DNA from 3 places in the Variovorax sp. 22077 genome. Region 2 is predicted to be linked to each of the others. Evidence: predicted binding sites of a transcription regulator. Region 2 holds the regulator's gene; each other region holds the start of a gene.
What was found. The regulator LexA, encoded in region 2, represses DNA repair genes until DNA is damaged. The targets are predictions, from matches to a motif close to ACTGTATNNNNATACAGT.
Positions count from the first base shown of each region.

Region 1: the regulator LexA is predicted to act here: its motif matches at 1,744-1,761, upstream of ACTJLF_RS18310 (PA0069 family radical SAM protein).
Region 3: the regulator LexA is predicted to act here: its motif matches at 2,629-2,646, upstream of imuA (translesion DNA synthesis-associated protein ImuA).

Region 1 covers NZ_JBQEQC010000012.1:42,141-46,438, reverse strand. Annotated here, with positions in the region: gene ACTJLF_RS18315 (RNA methyltransferase) at 1-533, opposite strand, end outside; gene ACTJLF_RS18310 (PA0069 family radical SAM protein) at 621-1,715, opposite strand; gene ACTJLF_RS18305 (GbsR/MarR family transcriptional regulator) at 1,840-2,436, shown strand; gene ACTJLF_RS18300 (thiol-disulfide oxidoreductase DCC family protein) at 2,497-2,919, shown strand; gene ACTJLF_RS18295 (SAM-dependent methyltransferase) at 2,949-3,896, shown strand; gene ACTJLF_RS18290 (SRPBCC family protein) at 3,953-4,298, shown strand, end outside.
Region 2 covers NZ_JBQEQC010000002.1:4,592-8,889, reverse strand. Annotated here, with positions in the region: gene ACTJLF_RS02515 (D-2-hydroxyacid dehydrogenase family protein) at 1-763, opposite strand, end outside; gene ACTJLF_RS02510 (hypothetical protein) at 876-1,253, opposite strand; gene lexA (transcriptional repressor LexA) at 1,402-2,085, opposite strand; gene ACTJLF_RS02500 (asparaginase) at 2,159-3,124, shown strand; gene adk (adenylate kinase) at 3,188-3,844, opposite strand; gene kdsB (3-deoxy-manno-octulosonate cytidylyltransferase) at 3,982-4,298, opposite strand, start outside.
Region 3 covers NZ_JBQEQC010000002.1:366,360-370,657, reverse strand. Annotated here, with positions in the region: gene ACTJLF_RS04235 (aldo/keto reductase) at 1-41, opposite strand, end outside; gene ACTJLF_RS04230 (LysR substrate-binding domain-containing protein) at 132-1,046, shown strand; gene ACTJLF_RS04225 (2-hydroxychromene-2-carboxylate isomerase) at 1,035-1,643, opposite strand; gene ACTJLF_RS04220 (CmcJ/NvfI family oxidoreductase) at 1,640-2,476, opposite strand; gene imuA (translesion DNA synthesis-associated protein ImuA) at 2,661-3,467, shown strand; gene ACTJLF_RS04210 (Y-family DNA polymerase) at 3,436-4,298, shown strand, end outside.

The DNA of each region.
Region 1 (4,298 bases), on a different contig from region 2:
AGGTTCTTGTGGCCGACGTTGCCCACGGTGCCGAGCAGCTCGATGGCTTCGAGCACGTTGTCCATGTTGTGCGCCGGCTCGCCCATGCCCATGAACACCACCTTGCGCACCGGCCTGCGCATGCGCGCGAGCGCGACCTGGGCAATGATCTCGGCGCTTCCGACCTGGCGCAGCAGGCCGTCGCGGCCCGTCATGCAGAACTGGCAGCCGACCGCGCAGCCCACCTGCGACGAGACGCAGAGCCCGTCGCGCGGCAGCAGCACGCTTTCGACGGTCTGGCCGTCGGCGAGGGCCACCAGCAGCCTCTCAGAGCCATCGGCACCCGGATGCGCCGCGACCACGCGCGCCAGCCCCGCCAGCTCGGCCTCGATGGCAGGCAGCGCCTCCATCAGCGGCGCGGGAAAGAAGCTCGCGGGCAGGCGCCTGCCGCTGTTCCTGGGCAGGGCGTGGGACCACAGCCGCAGGATGCGCTGTTCGTGGCTGGGGCCGGCTCCGGCTTTTCGCAGCCGCTCTTTCAGTTCGTGGATTCGCATGCGCCCTCTGGGGCTGGAGGCTCTGCGCGCATGCCGGGCGTACCGGGTGCGCTGCGGGGTGGTCGACAAGCCCCGGATTGTGCACCTCTAGAACAGGCTGCCCTGCCCCGCAGCCCCCGGCGGCCGGAACGCGGAAAGATCGAGCGGGATGCGCTCGCGGTTGTAGCCCAGGCGGTTCGCGGCCTTCTGGAAGCGCTGGTGGATCAGGTCGGCCCACAGGCCCGAGCCCTTCATGCGGGTGGCGAAGTCGGCGTCGTAGTCCTTGCCGCCGCGCATCTCGCGGATGCGCGCCATGATGCGGTCGGCGCGCTGCGGGTAGTGCAGCGCCAGCCACTCCTTGAAGAGCGGCGCCACCTCCCAGGGCAGCCGCACCACCGTATAGAAGGCGCTGCGCGCGCCCGCCTCCCAGGCGGCCTCGAGTACCTGCTCCATGTCTTCGGTGACGAAGGGAATCTGCGGCGCCACGCTCACTCCCACCGGCACGCCGGCCTCGGTGAGCGCGCGGATGGTGCGCAGCCGGCGGTGCGGTGCGGCCGCGCGGGGCTCCAGCTTGCGGGCGAGGTCGCCGTCGAGCGTGGTCACGGTGACGTACACGGCCGCCAGATGGTCGGCCGCCATGGGCGCGATCAGGTCGAGGTCGCGCTCGACGGCGCTCGACTTGGTGACCAGCGCGAACGGATGCCGCGCCTCGCTCAGCAGCTCGATCACCGAGCGCGTGAGCCGCAGCTCGCGCTCGATGGGCTGGTAGCAGTCGGTGGCGGTGCCGATGGCGATGTAGTTCGGGCGATAGCTGCGGCGCCCGAGTTCGGCGCGCAGCACCTCGACGATGTTGCGCTTGGCGATCAGCTTGGTCTCGAAGTCGAGGCCGGGCGACAGGTTGAGGTAGCTGTGGGTCGGACGCGCGAAGCAGTAGATGCAGCCGTGCTCGCATCCCCGGTACGGGTTGATCGAGCGGTCGAAGTAGATGTCGGGCGAGTCGTTCTCGTTGAGCGCCGACTTCACGTCCTCGAAGCGCACCTCGGTGGCGATGGGCTGGAGCTCCTCGGCTTCGGCCGCGCCTTCCTCCAGCGTGCCCCAGCCGTCGTCGAAGGCGTTGCGCTCGTCCTTGGAGAAGCGGTGCGCGATGTGCGTGGCCGCGCCGCGGCCCTTGATGGCGTGGATGGGAATGAAGGCGGCTGGCATGGTCGGCGATTCCTTGGCAACTCGATTAACTGTTTATTCATACAGTATTCCACCGATTCACCGTCGCTGCCGAATTTTTAATTTCTGTCTTGACAGAAATTTCGAGAATCCTAAACTCGGCGCCATGGAACTCACCGACATCCAACGCAAGTTCGTCCTGCACTGGGGCGAAATGGGCTCGCTGTGGGGCGTGAACCGCACCGTCTCGCAGATCCATGCCCTGCTCTTCGCCCACGGCAAGCCCATGAACGCCGAAGAGCTGTGCGAAACCCTCGGCGTGGCCCGCTCCAACATCAGCAACAGCTTGAAGGAGCTGCAGGCCTGGAACCTGGTCCGCGTGACCCACACACTGGGCGACCGGCGCGACTACTTCGAGACCAGCGTCGACGTGTGGGAGCTGTTCCGCACCGTCGTTCGCGAGCGCAAGGAGCGCGAGTTCGACCCCACGGTGCGCGTGCTGCGCGAGCTCGTGGCCAGCCCCGACTTCCAGAAAGAGCCCGCCGATGCGCAGGACCGCATCCGCTCGACGATGGAGCTCATGGAAAAGCTCGCCACCTGGGCCGACGAAATGCTGCGGCTGTCGCCTGGCACGCTCGACAAGGTGCTGACGCTCGGCGCGAGCGTGCAGAAGTTCGTGCGCGGCGATTCGTCGCAAGGCGGCAAGGGCGCGGGCAAGGGCGAAGACCCGGACGCGCACCACGCCAGCCTTCCCATGATCTGAGGTCTCTTTTTTTGCCCGTCAATTTCTGTTTTAACAGAAATATCGATAACAAGGAACAACATGAGCCACACCACCGTTCCAGTCCCCCCTCTGACGATCTATTTCGATGCGAGCTGCGCGATCTGCTCCGCCGAAATGGGCGCGCTCAAGGCACGCGATACGGCGGGCCGGCTGAATCTGGTCGACTGCTCGCCAGCCGATTTCACAAGCGGCCCTGCACCGCGCGAGGCGCTGATGGCCGCCATCCACGTCGTCGACGCCGAAGGCCGTGTGCACGTCGGCGTGCCGGCGATCCGCATCTGCCGCGCGGCGGTGGGCCTGTCCAGCGGCGGCGTGCTGCTCGACCTGCCGCTGGTCGCGCCGCTGGCCGATCGCGCCTATGCGCTGCTGGCGCGCAACCGCTACCGCATTCCACGCTGGCTGGCCGCGAGGCTGGCGGGGCGCGTCGCGCCGTCCTGCAATGACGGCAACTGCCGCATCTGAAGAAGAAACGACCATCCGAGGAAACCGCCATGCCGACCGTATTCCAGCCCGACTTCCGCCTGCCGCACGAGACTCGCGCGCGCAGCCACTCCGAGAACACTCTCACCCCCGAAGACACCCAGGACTACTTCACCGAGGTAGCAACCGACTACAGCGCCTGGAGCCCCAGCTACAACATGCACTTCGGCTTCTGGCGCGCGGGCCTGAACCCGCTGCGCCGCGAAGGCATGCTGGTCGAGATGAACCGCATGGTCGGCCGTGCGCTGCGCATCGACGCCGCACTCTCGGGCGGCGACATCCACCGATGCGTGATCGACATGGGCTGCGGCGCCGGCGCCACCGCGCGCACGCTGGTCGGCGACCATGCGTCGCTCTATGCCGTCACCGTGACCAACGTGGCCGTGCAGAACCGCATCGCCGCGAAGCTCGACGCCGCCGCGGGCGTGGCACACCGCATGGCCCACATCGAGGCCGACTACACCCGCACCGGCCTGCCCGCCGCCCAGGCCGACGGCGCATGGGCGCTCGAAAGCGCCTGCTATGCCGCCGGCACCGACAAGGCCGACTTCGTCCGCGAAGTTGCGCGCCTGCTGAAGCCCGGCGCGCGCCTCGCGGTGGTCGACGGCTTCCTGCTTCGACGCAAGCCCGGCGGCATCGCTGGCTGGCTGCACCGCCTGTGGGCCGACAGCTGGGCCGTGCCCACGCTGGCCGTGCGCGAAGACTTCGTGGCTGCGCTGCATGCCCATGGCTTCGAGGATGTCGAGGTGAAGTCGCTGCGCTGGCGCGTGGCGCCGAGCGCGCTGCACATCCCGGTGCTGGCCACCCGCTTCACGCTGGCCGAGCTCTGGAAGGCACGCGGCAGGCTCAGCCCGTGGCGGCGCAAGCACATCGTGGCGAGCTACTGCGCCCTGGCGCTGGGCATGTTCTGGCGCGACTTCGACTACTGCATCGTCACCGCCACCCGCCGCGCCGACTGAGGGCCCGACAGCAACACAAACAAGACAGACGTACAGACAGAGGAGAAGAGCCTTCCATGCAGAACGACTCCGACGACAGCAGGCTCGCCGAGCTGCCCCCCAACCAGCCGCAGCCCGCGCCGAACGAAGAAGCACAGCCCAGGCCCGTTCGCGGCATGCCCTTCGGCTGGTTCTGGCCGATGGCCATCGGCGCGGCGGTCGCGCTCGTGCTGCGCCTGTTCTTCAGCAGCGCGCCCGGCAAGCCCTACTCGGCCATGCTGGCCTCCTTCGTTTACTTCGTGCCCGCCGTGTGCGGCGCGGTCACGGTGTACATGGCCGAGCGCATCGAGCGCCGCAGCTGGGGCTACTACATCTGGGCGCCTTGGGTGGCGACCTCGCTCTTCGTCGGCGGCACGCTGCTGG
Region 2 (4,298 bases):
GGGCGTCGGCCTCGACCAGTTCCGCGCGGGAGGTGTTCACGAACAGGGCGGTCGGCTTCATGCGCGAGAGGTCTTCGAGCGTGATGAGGCCGTTGGTCTCTTCGTTGAGCCGCAGGTGGACCGACAGCACGTCGGCAGCGGCGAAGAATTCATGGCGGCTCTGGGCCACCTGGAAACCGTCGGAACGCGCCTTGGCGCAGCTGGCTTCACGGCCCCAGATCACGACCTGCATGCCGAAAGCCTGTCCGTAGCGCGCGACCAGTTGGCCGATGCGCCCGTAGCCCCAGATGCACAGCGTCTTGCCCTTGAGCACCGAGCCGATGCCGAAGTTGGGCGGCATGGAGGCCGACTTCAGGCCCGACTGCTGCCAGGCGCCATGTTTGAGGTTGCTGATGTACTGCGGCAGCCGGCGCATGGCCGCCATGATGAGCGCCCAGGTGAGCTCGGCGGGCGCCTGGGGAGAGCCGGAGCCCTCTGCCACCGCCACGCCCCGCTCGGTGCAGGCCGCGACGTCGATGTGCCCGGCCACGCGCCCGGTCTGGGAAATGAGCTTGAGCTTCGGGAGCTTTTCGATCAGCTGGCGCGAGATCTGGGTGCGTTCGCGGATCAGCACGATCACGTCGGCGTCCTTGAGGCGAACCGACAACTGTCCAATGCCCTTCACCGTGTTGGTATAGACCTTGGCCGCGTATGCGTCCAGCTTGGAAGCGCAGCGCAGCTTGCGTACGGCGTCCTGGTAATCGTCGAGGATCACAATGTTCATGGCACGCCATTGTGCCTCGCAGCATTGGAATGTCGCGCTGGCAAACGTTTGGATACCCGCCCCGCAGCCGATCGCAGGGCGTCAGGAGCCCGCTAAAGGGCTCGGTTCAGGCTCAATGCAGTCGCGTCGAGCGAGGCGCGGCGGCCATGGTCTCGGCGGCTTCCAGGGCGGCCAGCCGGTCGAGTTCGGCGCACACGTCGGCCATGCGGCCGGAGATCACCATGCGGTTGTTGCCGCGTTGCTGTCCCTTGCCATCGACCACGCGGACGACGCGAAGAGGGCGTGCCTGAGCGGCCGATTCGGATGGCGTGGTACCGCTGCTGCGGGCGGTACAGGCAGGGCGAACCGCCACGTAGCGCAGGCCAGCCGAAGATTCGGCGGTGTCGAGATGGTCCCCGCGGCGGGAGGGGCGGCGCGCCGGCATCAGTCGATTGGCCAGCGATTGCAGCGGCATCCAGATGTCGGCGATGGCGAGGAGGGCGATTCCCATGTGAACTCCAAGAAAGTATGAGGTTGAACACAGGCAGGATTTCTTGAGTCGGCTGCGACAGGGTGATGGCGAAGAAGCTTCGCCATACGCCCGCCACCTGTCGCTGCCGGATGGGGTGCTGTTGCTCTGGAAAGCAGGCAGCCGCGGCCTACATCAGCATGGTGTTGCGGATGAGGCCGACCGCGAGGCCCTCGATCTCGAAGGGCTCGCCGGGCTGCACGATGATGGTCGGGTAGTCGGGGTTCTCGGCGTGCAGCTCGATGACCTGCTTGTTGCGCTTCAGGCGCTTGACCGTTACTTCGTCGCCGAGGCGCGCGACCACGATCTGGCCGTTGCGTGCTTCCTTGGTGGCCTGTACCGCGAGCAGGTCGCCGTCCATGATGCCGGCGTCGCGCATCGACATGCCGCGCACCTTGAGCAGGTAGTCGGGCTGGCGCTGGAACAGCGTGTTCTCGACGTAGTAGGTCTGGTCGACGTGCTCCTGGGCCAGGATGGGCGAGCCGGCTGCGACGCGACCGATCAGCGGCAGCGCCAGCTGGGCCATTCCGGGCAGCGAGAGCGAGAACTGGTTGCCTTCGCGATGGCGCGTTTCGTTGAGAGAGCGCAGCGCGTCGCCCTTGAGGCGGATGCCGCGCGAGGTGCCGCTGACCAGCTCGATGACGCCCTTGCGAGCCAGTGCCTGCAGGTGTTCTTCGGCGGCGTTGGCGGACTTGAACCCGAGTTCATTGGCGATTTCGGCGCGCGTGGGCGGCGCACCTGTACGGGCGATGGCACTCTGGATGAGGTCCAGGATCTGCTGCTGGCGGGCTGTAAGCTTCACGGCGAACTGCATGTGTGGTTCCTTGCGGCACTGGTTGGATATCCAGTGCCTGTATTTTTAACCAGTTTTTAGAAGTTGACAAGCCATGGTCAATTCCTCTTCGTCCGGGCTGCCACGTCGGGTCGTGGTTTTGGGCACCGGCGGCACCATCGCGGGCCGCGCCGCCAGCAGTGACGACAACATCGGCTACACGGCCGCGCAGGTGAGCGTGGCCGACCTGCTCGGTGACATCGAGGCGCCCGCAGGCGTGACGCTGGAGGCCGAGCAGGTTGCGCAGGTCGACAGCAAGGACATGTCCTTCGCCATCTGGCAGCAACTGGCCAGGCGCTGCGCGCACTGGCTGGCGCAGCCCGACGTGGCAGGCGTGGTGATCACCCACGGCACCGACACGATCGAGGAGACGGCCTTCTTCCTGCACTCGGTGCTCGCCTCCTCCAAACCGGTGGTGCTGACCTGCGCGATGCGCCCGGCCACCGCACTGTCGCCTGACGGCCCCCAGAACGTGCGCGACGCCATCGGTGTCGCCGCGACCCGGGGTGCGAGCGGCGTGACGGTGGTGTGCGCCGGTGCGATCCATTCCGGCGTCGACATTCAGAAGGTCCACACCTACCGCCTCGACGCTTTCGCTTCGGGCGATGCGGGGCCCGTGGGCTATGTGGAGGAGGGCGAACTGCGCCTTGTCCGGCCGTGGCCGCAGGGTGGCGGAATGTCGGTCGCGAAGCTCTTCGAAGCGGCCGAGCTGCAATGGCCAAGGGTGGAGATCGTGATGAGCCACGCCGGCGCCAGCGGCGCCGTGGTCGAAGCACTGCTTCAGGCGGGCGGACCGGACCCTCTGCGCGGACTGGTGCTGGCGACCACCGGCAACGGCACCTTGCACCATGCGCTGGAAGCTGCCGCGTTCAAGGCGCAGGATGCGGGTATCGCAGTGCTCCGCGCGACGCGCTGCTCGAACGGGCGCATCCTGCCGAAGACGGGCGACCTGCTTCGCGATGCGGGCGAGCTGACGCCCGTGAAGGCCCGAATCGCCCTGGTGCTCGAGTTGCTGGGCTGAAAGCAGAACCGCCCCTCTGGAGGGGCGGTTCGGTGCGGGTCGGATGCTCGGTCGATGTTTCGATCAGCTGCTCAGCGCGGCCAAGGCACGCTGGGTGATCTCGTCGACCGTGCCCACGCCCTTGATGGCGCGGTATTTCGGCGCGGCGGCCGGATCGGCCTTGGCCCAGGCCGAGTAGTAGTCGACCAGCGGACGCGTCTGCTGGCTGTACACGTCGAGCCGCTTGCGAACGGTTTCTTCCTTGTCGTCCTCGCGCTGGATCAGGTCCTCGCCGGTCACGTCGTCCTTGCCTTCCACCTTGGGTGGATTGAACTTGACGTGGTAGGTGCGGCCCGAAGCCGGATGCGAACGGCGGCCGCTCATGCGCTCGATGATGTCGCTGAAGGGCACGTCGATCTCGAGCACGTAGTCGAGCTTGACGCCTGCCGCCTTCATGGCGTCGGCCTGGGGGATGGTGCGAGGAAAACCGTCGAACAGGAAGCCGCTGGCACAGTCGGGCTGCGCGATGCGTTCCTTTACGAGGTTGATGATCAGGTCGTCGCTGACCAGAGCGCCGGCGTCCATGACCGCCTTGGCCTGCAGTCCGAGCGGCGTGCCGGCCTTGACGGCTGCGCGCAGCATGTCGCCCGTGGAAATCTGGGGAATGCTGTATTTCTGGCAAATGAAGGCCGCTTGCGTGCCTTTGCCCGCCCCGGGCGCGCCCAGCAAAATTAGTCTCATGGTGTCCTCGGACGGTTCTTAGATCTTGTGTCGCGCCGAGCTTCGGCCCCATGGCTGGGCTGGGCGGAGTTGCTTCGAGGATAGCATGCGTGCCCTTCGGGAAATCCCGCTACTTGCAGCCGGAAGGACGCGAAGGCTCAGTGCCCGGCGGCCGCGAAGACCGCACGGACGCGTGCCAGGTCCTCGGGCGTGTCGATGCCGGGCCCCGGGGCAGCGTCACTCACGTGCACCGCGATGCGATGGCCGTGCCACAGGGCGCGCAGCTGTTCGAGCGCTTCCGTCGCCTCCACGGGGGAAGGCGGCAGGGAAGGAAAGCGCCGTACGAAGCCCGCGCGGTACCCGTAGATGCCGATGTGGCGCAGCGGGGCAGGGGCTGCAGGCAGCACCGTGGGTGCGGCACCATTGGCCGAGCCGTCGCGCCACCATGGAATGGGCGCGCGGCTGAAATACATCG
Region 3 (4,298 bases), 360 kb from region 2:
TCGGCGCGGGTGAGGGCTGGAAAGTCGTTCCGGGGTGGCATCCGGCCCAGTATCCGGCGGCGCGGCGCCGGGCGCGATGCCCCACCCTGTGCTCCAATCCGCCTTTTCGCTGCCTCATATTCACCATGGGAATGCCACTCTCCCTGCTTCGCATGCCCTCTCTGGACCTGGTGCGGGGTTTCGTCGCGGTGGGCCGGCGCATGAGCATCTCGCTCGCGGCGCATGACCTGTGCCTCACGCAGTCGGCGGTCAGCAAGCAGATCCACGCGCTCGAATCGCAGCTCGGCGTGGCGCTGCTGGTGCGCGGGCACCGCTCGATCTCGTTCACGCCCGAGGGCGAGCGGCTCTTTCGCAGCGCCGACGGCGCGGTGCAGCAACTGCAGGACGTGATGGGCGGCATCAGCCGGTCAGGCGAGCAGCGCCCCGTGACGCTGAGCGCGAGCATCGGCATGACCGGGCTGTGGCTGCTGCCGCGGCTGGGCAGGGTGCAGAAGCTGCATCCGGGCGTGGACGTGCGCGTGTCCTCCAACAACCGGCTGGCCGACCTGCGCAACGACGGCATCGACCTGGCCATCCGATACACCACGCCCGCGCTGGCGCCGGCCGGCGCGGTGCGGCTCTTCGGGGAGACGGTGGCACCGGTGGCGCATCCCTCGCTCGGGCTGCGCTCGCTCGATGGGCCCGGTGTGCTGTCCGGCCAGTGCCTTCTGGCCTTCGACGATCCACAGCACCCCTGGCTGCAGTGGAAGGACTGGCTCGCGTCGGTGGGCTGGGCCGACGCGAAGCCGCAGGCGGTGCTGCACTTCAACCAGTACGACCAGCTGATCCAGGCCGCACTGGCCGGGCAGGGCGTGGCGCTGGGGCGGCTGGAGCTGATCCAGCCGCTGCTCGACGACAGCAGGCTGGTGCGCATCGCGGCGCCCTCGCCGGCGCAGCCTTCGGGCCACGCCTACTGGCTGATCCAGGCCGAGGAGTCGCCGCGCGAGGACGTTCGCCATGTCGCCGAATGGCTGGTGGACGAGGCGCGAAGGTCGTCAGTCGGCTGAGGCCTGCGCCTTGCAGAACGCGATCGCCTCGTCGAGCCGGTCGTTGCCCCAGAACATCTCGTCGTCCACGAAGAAGGTGGGCGCGCCGAAGATGCCTTTCTCGGCCGCCGTCTCGGTCTGCCGCCGCAGCCGCAGCTTGTTGGCGTCCGACAGCGCCTCTTCGATGACGCGGTGCGCCGGCAGGCCAAGGGAGCCCAGCAGCTCGTGCATGGCCTGGGGCGAATCGATGTCGCGGTCCTCGGCGAAGTTCATCGACATGGTGCGGCGGCAGAACTCGCCCATCCACGGCTGCGAGGCGCCCACCAGCGCGATGCGAAGCGGCAGCACGGCAGAGCGCGGAAAGTGGCTCGGCCGCTGCCACGGCAGGCCGTACTTGCGGCACTGGCGGGCCATGTCCTTCCAGGTGTAGTCGCCCTTTTCCTTCTGCAGCACGAAGGGCGACGACTCCCAGCCGAAGGAGCGGAAGATCGGCCCCAGCAGGAAGGGCCGCCAGCGGACGGCGATGCCGTGCGCGGCGGCTTCGGCCTCGATGCGCATGGTGCTCAGGTAGCTGTAGTTGCTGCCGAAGTCGAACCAGAACTCGATGGCGGCGCTCATTCGAACACCACCAGGCAACGGGCCTCGATGCTCTCGCGCAGCGGCGCGTCGGCAGGCGTTTCGGGATGGTCGAAGGCAGCGTGCGGGGTGTAGCGCGAGACGCCGCCGAGCTGCGAGTCGTACTGCTTGAAGACCAGCGCCTCGTGCCGGTCCATCGCGGAGAAGTACGACCAGCGGTGCGTGGGCGAATGCGTCGCCAGGTAGATCTCGCCGGTGCGGCGCGGATAGCGCACCTCGGCGCTGACCAGGTCCTTCGCCATCACGGAGCGCGCGTCGCACACGGCCAGCGGCGTGTCGAGCACCGGCCCCTTGATCGAGCGCCAGACATTGACGATGCAGTAGCGCCGCACGGCCGCGGCTTCTTCGGGATCGGTCAGCACCAGTGCGAGCCTGCGGCGGCCGGATTCCTCGGTGTAGTCGTTGTGGATGCGGCCGTTGGCGGCGGCCCGGCCGTCGGTCGCGCGGCGGCCGAAGCTTAAAGCGGTGCGGTCGGCCTCGCGCCGGCGCACCAGGTGGTCGAACACGAAGGCGCGTGCGCCGCCGGTGACGGCCAGTGCCAGCTCGGCCACCTCGCGGTGGTAGACGGCGGTGACCTCCGCGTCGTCGAGGAAGTCGCGTACTGCCGTGGGCGCGTCGCGCAGCACGAAACCCTCGCGCTCGATGTCGGGCGGCGTGGCGGCGGTGCGCGCGTCGGCGATCGGCATGGGGCGCAGTTCGTAGCTGCCGCTTTCCCAAGGCGTGTCTGGCGGCGGCTGGAAGGTGTAGCTGAAGGGGCGCAGGGCGGAAGGCTGGAGGTAGTTCAGGCCTGCGGTGACGGTGCTCTGGGTGGTCATGCAATGGCTCCTTTGGATGGGTCCATTGGAGCGAGGCAGCGCCTTGGGCTCAAACGACTTTTTGGCGCCTTCGCATGAGCATCGGGAATGTGAAAGTCGGCTGTAAAGAAGAAAAACAGGGAAAGCGGCGTTCCTGTTGTAGGCTGCGAAATACTGTATGAAAATACAGTTAACAGTCATCACCATGGGCCTTCCTTTCCTCGATTCCTTTTCCGCTGCCGCGGGCCGTGGCGTCTGGCACGCCGACGAACTCGGCCTGGCCGACGCTCAGGTCGTCGCCACCGGCCATGCGGCGCTCGACGCCGAGCTGCCGGGCGGCGGCTGGCCGGTCGGTGCGATGACGGAACTGCTGCTGCCCGCGCCGGAGGCCCATGTCTGGCGGCTGCTGCTGCCGGCGCTGGCACAGGCGGTGGCCACCCGGGGCGGGCCGGTGGTGCTGATCGGCGCGCCCTACGAGCCCTGCGGCGCCTCGCTCGCGGCGCAGGGGCTGCCGGTGGAGGCGCTGATGTGGGTGCGCAGCGAGGCCCCGGCCGCGCGGCTGTGGGCCTGCGAACAGGCGCTGCGCTGCGCCGACGTGTCCGCCGTCGTGGCCTGGCTGCCGCAGGCGCGCGTGGGCGAGCTGCGTCGGCTGCAGCTGGCGGCCGCGCAGCACGAGGTGCTGCTCTTCGTGTGCCGGCCCGAGTCGGTGGCGCTGTCGGCATCGCCCGCGCGGCTGCGCATCCAGGCCGACCGCAGCGAAGCCGACGTGTCGCAGATCGAACTGCACATCCTCAAGCGCCGAGGCCCGCCGCTGGCCGCGCCGGTGATGCTGCCGGCGCGCAACGAGCGCATGACCGCGCTGCTGGCCGCCGCCCGGCTGCGGCGCAAGCTGCGCCTGCAGCAGCAGGGTGTGGCCCCTGCGGGCGAGCCGGCAGCCTCGGCCACGGTGGTGCGCATCGACGCATGGAAAGGAGGCCCGGATGCACTGGATCGCCTTGCGGTGGTTGCCTGAAGCCGGTACGACCGACACGCCCGAAGCCCTGGCGGCGATGCCCACGCCCGAGTCCCTGGGCTGGTGGGCCCTGAAGTACACGCCCCACGTCGCCTGGCTCGACGAAGCCCTGATGCTCGAAGTCTCCGCCTGCGAGCGCCTCTGGGGCGGGCGCATGACGCTGATGCGCCTGCTGCTGGCCGACAACCCCGTGCCCGACGCGCGCATGCTGGGCGCACAGGGCGCCACCAGCCTGATCGCACTGGCGCGGCTGCGCCTGTTCGCCCGCGACGAGAAACGGCCGAAGGAGATGCCCGCCGGCCTGCCGCTGGACACCTTGACCGCCGCCCATGAGCACCTCGACCTGCTCGCGCGCCTGGGTTGCCGCAGCTGGGGCGATGTGGCTGCGCTGCCGCGCGGCGGCCTCACGCGGCGCTTCGGCACCGGTCTTCGCGAGGCGCTCGACATCGCCTGGGGCCTGCGCCCCGAAAGCCATTCATGGCTCACGCTGCCCGACGTGTTCGAGCAGAAGCTGGAGCTGCCGGCGCTGGCCGAGACCGCGCCCGAACTCATGTGGTCGGCCAATCGGCTGCTGACCTCGCTGCAGTTCTGGCTGCGTGCCCGCCAGCGCGGCGCGCGTGCGCTGGAGTTGCAATGGACGCTCGACCTGCGGCGCCTCAACGGCGTGAACCTGCCTCCGCACGAGCAGCTCACCGTGCGCACGGCAGAACCCACGCAGGACATGGCGCACCTGCGCCGGCTGCTGTCCGAAAAGCTGGCCCTCGCCACGCTGGCCGCGCCTGCGAGCTGGATCAGGCTGCGCACGCTCGAAACCGATCCTTGGGCCGGCGC